Regions from separate parts of the Staphylococcus sp. HMSC068C09 genome, predicted to be linked through region 2. Evidence: predicted binding sites of a transcription regulator. Region 2 holds the regulator's gene; the other holds the start of a gene.
What was found. Region 2 encodes LexA, which represses DNA repair genes until DNA is damaged. Its sites were predicted from a motif close to CGAACATATGTTCG; they were not measured.
Positions count from the first base shown of each region.

Region 1: the regulator LexA is predicted to act here: its motif matches at 1,173-1,186, upstream of uvrB (excinuclease ABC subunit UvrB).

Region 1 covers NZ_KV813756.1:87,280-89,706, forward strand. Annotated here, with positions in the region: gene HMPREF2930_RS05155 (YfbR-like 5'-deoxynucleotidase) at 135-782, shown strand; gene HMPREF2930_RS05160 (CsbA family protein) at 788-1,015, shown strand; gene uvrB (excinuclease ABC subunit UvrB) at 1,283-2,427, shown strand, end outside.
Region 2 covers NZ_KV813756.1:528,953-531,379, forward strand. Annotated here, with positions in the region: gene HMPREF2930_RS07300 (CAP domain-containing protein) at 1-885, shown strand, start outside; gene lexA (transcriptional repressor LexA) at 1,091-1,711, opposite strand; gene sosA (DNA damage-induced cell division inhibitor SosA) at 1,855-2,088, shown strand; gene HMPREF2930_RS07315 (DUF896 domain-containing protein) at 2,274-2,427, shown strand, end outside.

The DNA.
Region 1 (2,427 bases), 440 kb from region 2:
TGCAATGTATTATTTAAAAGAAGAAATAAAAGTTACGAAATTATCACAATTAAAAATTTTTACTAAACGATTGATTGATATAATAAATACAAGTATAATTTCTATTTAATAATATAAGGAGGTATAACCGCATTATGGGGGTTCATCAATACTTTAAACGTTTATCTGATCTTGAAAAATTAATAAGATTGCCAGGAAAATTCAAATATTTTGAGCATAATGTTGCAGCACATTCATTTAAAGTGACTAAAATAGCTCAATACTTAGCAACAGTTGAAGAATATCATGGTAATTCAATTGATTGGAAAAGTTTGTATGAAAAAGCCCTTAACCATGATTTTGCAGAAGTATTTACAGGGGATATTAAGACACCAGTTAAATATGCAAGCAGAGAATTAAAAATGTTATTTTCCCAAGTCGAAGAAGAAATGGTAGATACGTTCATTAATGAAGAAATTCCGAAGCCATACCAAGATATTTATCGTAAAAGACTTCAAGAGGGAAAAGATGATTCTTTAGAAGGCCAAATTTTATCAGTAGCTGATAAAATTGATTTATTATATGAAACGTTTGGTGAAATTCAAAAACGTAATCCGGAAGATCTGTTTTTTGAAATCTATGAACATAGCCTAGAAACAATAATGCAGTTTGATCATTTAAGTTCAGTACAAGATTTTATCGATCACGTTATACCGGAAATGCTTACGGAAAACTTTATTCCTCGTGCTGAACTACGTGAAACAACAATGTCAATCTTAGAACGACGAAGACGAAATGAGTGAATATAATGATATGGTATACTTTAGCTGCCTTCTTTCCATGTATCTTAGTTATTTTATTCAGTGTAATTACCAGAAGCAAATGGGTAGGCGTCATTGTAACATTGATATTAATTGCCGCTTCAGTGTATAAAGGATTTTTTCATAATGAATGGATTATATTTTTAGATGTAGTATCTATCCTAGCTGGTTATGTGATTATTGATAATTTAGAATTTCACAAACATCAAGACTAAGCTAAAAAAATTGCAGTACGATACCATTTGTTTTATATTATTAATACATATCTAATAAAAATACGTCAACATATTAAGATGAGGCATAAATATAGAAGTGAATTTATATTTGTGTCTCATCTTTTATATATGTATAAAAAGTGATGGCAAACGTAAGCGAACAAACGTTTGTTTTTTTATTCGCTTTTTTGTTAAGATAAGTATAAATAATTTTATTTTTACTGAAATAAACATTTAATAAAATAAACTGAGGAGGCGCTTGAAAGAATGGTAGAACATCATCCTTTTAAATTAAATTCTGAATTTGAACCACAAGGGGACCAGCCTCAAGCCATAAAAAAAATTGTTGAAGGTGTTAAAGCTGGTAAACGTCATCAAACATTACTTGGTGCAACGGGTACTGGTAAAACATTTACCATGAGTAATGTAATTAAAGAAGTTGGAAAACCTACATTAATTATAGCGCATAATAAAACGTTAGCAGGTCAATTGTATAGTGAATTTAAAGAGTTTTTTCCTGAAAATAGGGTAGAATATTTCGTAAGTTACTACGATTATTATCAACCTGAAGCATATGTGCCATCAACGGATACATTTATCGAAAAAGACGCCTCAATTAACGATGAAATCGATCAGTTACGACATTCAGCTACAAGTGCTTTATTCGAACGTGATGATGTGATTATTATTGCAAGTGTAAGTTGTATTTATGGTTTAGGTAATCCAGAAGAATACAAAGATTTAGTTGTTAGCGTTCGAGTAGGGATGGAAATGGATAGAAGTGAGCTTCTTCGAAAATTAGTCGATGTTCAATATTCAAGAAACGATATCGATTTTCAACGTGGTACATTTAGAGTAAGAGGAGATGTTGTAGAAATCTTTCCTGCTTCAAGGGAAGAAATGTGTATCCGAGTAGAATTCTTTGGCGATGAAGTTGATAGAATCAGAGAAGTAAATTATCTAACTGGTGAAGTGATACGTGAAAGAGAACATTTTGCTATATTCCCTGCTTCCCACTTTGTTACTAGAGAAGAAAAAATGAAAGTCGCTATTGAACGTATTGAAAAAGAACTTGAAGAGCGATTAAAAGAATTGAAAGCTGAAAATAGATTATTAGAAGCACAACGTCTAGAACAACGTACAAATTATGACTTAGAAATGATGAGAGAGATGGGCTTTTGTTCTGGAATAGAGAATTATTCTGTTCATTTAACATTAAGACCACTTGGTTCCACACCTTATACTTTACTTGATTATTTTGGTGATGATTGGCTTGTAATGATAGATGAGTCGCACGTGACGTTACCACAAATTAGAGGTATGTTTAATGGAGACCAAGCACGTAAAAAAGTACTCGTAGATCATGGTTTCCGTTTACCAAGTGCTATGGATAACCGTCCGCTTAAATTTGA
Region 2 (2,427 bases):
ACAAGCTATAAAAATAATGTGCTTAAAGTTCCAAAAAAACAAGAATTCGCAGTTAATAATATTCAATTAAATATGTCACAAAAGGAAGTAGAAAATAAGATAGGGCGACCAAAAAGAGTGACTTCAAATGAATATGGTACAAAATGGTACACTTATTATAATGATGATTATCAAAATTTTTTAATGGTAAGTTATATTAATAATAAAGTTAATGCTTTATTTAGTAATCAAAACATTATAACTTCTAAATCTAAAATTAAATATAATACCCCTAAAAAAGTGGTTGAACAACGTCTTGGTAAGCCAGTAGATAAAATTGCAAAAGGACGTAATCGTTTTGTTGTAAAAAATGATGAATATGATGTTTTTTATAAAGATCACATTTATACAACTGCATTTTACGATAAACATAATAAAAATAACTTAACAGGGTTGTTGCAAGTGAGTGAATCGATGGAAAACCGATTACAAAAGCAATATGGTGCACCTTCTACAACGCTAGAAAAAAGCTTTGAATATCAAAACTTTGATTTAGTTAATGCAGAAAGAAAACAACACGGATTAAATACATTGGATTACTCTAAAAAAATATCTAATACTGCAAGAAAACATAGTGAAGATATGGTTAAAAATAATTATTTTGAGCATACTGATTTAAATGGTCATTCACCTTTCGATAGAATGAAACGTGATGGTATACAATTTAATGTTGCTGCTGAAAATTTAGCTTATGGTCAACAAAGTAGTATTTATGCTCACGAAGGACTTATGAATTCTCTAGGACATCGGGAAAATATTTTAAATACACACGTTAATACATTAGGTGTAGGTGTAGATTTTAATAATAAGCGACAACCATTTTGGACAGAAAACTATGCTGGATAATGTTTGATTTATAATATATAGGGGTATGTTCTTTTTGCAAGGAAGTTGATATTATGCCTACAAAGAAAAATAAGAAAAAAGATATACTTGATAAAGTTAAAGAGATTTTAAATAAAAAATAAAACTAGAAGTGCTTAGGCACTTCTAGTTTTTTGTATATTAAACATATATATAAGAGATTTTAACGTAACAAACAAGAGATAAACTACAATTCTCTATAAAGACCAATAACTTTACCGATAACTGTTACATTATCTAAGTAAATAGGACTCATAGCACTATTTTCTGGTTGTAAACGATATCGATTTTTTTCTTTAAAAAAACGTTTTACAGTAGCTTCATCATCTTCAGTCATTGCTACGATAATATCTCCATTTTCAGCAATAGTTTGGCTTCTTACAATTACTTTATCTCCGTCTAAAATACCCGCTTCAATCATACTTTCACCGATAACATTTAAAATAAACACATCACTATTGTGTGTGGATGTTAAATGTTCTGGTAATGGAAAGTATTCTTCTATATTCTCTACTGCTGTAATTGGAACTCCAGCTGTAACTTTACCGATAACAGGAACATAGATAGTTTCTTCTCTAGTCATATCATTATTTTGATCACTCACGATTTCAATTGCTCTAGGTTTAGTAGGATCTCTTCTAATATATCCTTTTTCTTCTAATCTAGATAAATGACCATGCACAGTTGAACTTGAAGCAAGACCAACAGCTTCACCAATCTCTCTTACACTTGGTGGATAACCTTTTATTTGAACAACATGTTTAATATAATCATAAATCTCACTTTGTCTTTTAGTTAACTCTCTCATATATAGGCACTCCCTAAGTTTATTTTAATATAGTATAGCATTTTTTGATTTTTTAAACAAACATTTGTTCGTAATACTATTGACTAGGAACACTCGTTCTGTTAAAGTATTTATACAAACAAATGTTCTAGGAGTGAAAATAAATGCTTAGTAATTATACTAGTAATATCATTAAAAATATAATTGTTCTAGTAGTATCTTGCATCGTTTTTCTGGTGTTTTTTACTAACTTATATCAGAACGCTCATACGGAACACATGTACGAAATTACCGATCATACGATCCCTAAAAAAGCGATTTTAAACGATGATTATAAGAACGATATACCCGATAATACAGAACAAACAGACTATAAAGTGTTCGCCTTAGTTAAATAAATATTTAAGAGATATAGATAAAAAGTTATTACTTCTAAGAAATGGGAATATGAAGTATTATATAAAAATACTTCATTTATTTTAGAAAGAGTTTATGATGCTTAGATTTTTTATCTATGTCTCTTTTTGTTATATTAATTAAGTATTTTATATGTATTAAAGAAAAGAATAGAAAGTGTGATGACATGTCAAATAATAATTTAAATATAGATAGAATTAATGAATTAGCAAAAAAGAAAAAAGAGCAAGGTTTAACAGAAGCTGAAGCAAAAGAGCAATCTAAGTTGCGTAAACAATATTTAGATTCTTTTAGAGAAGGATTTAAACAACAAATTGAAA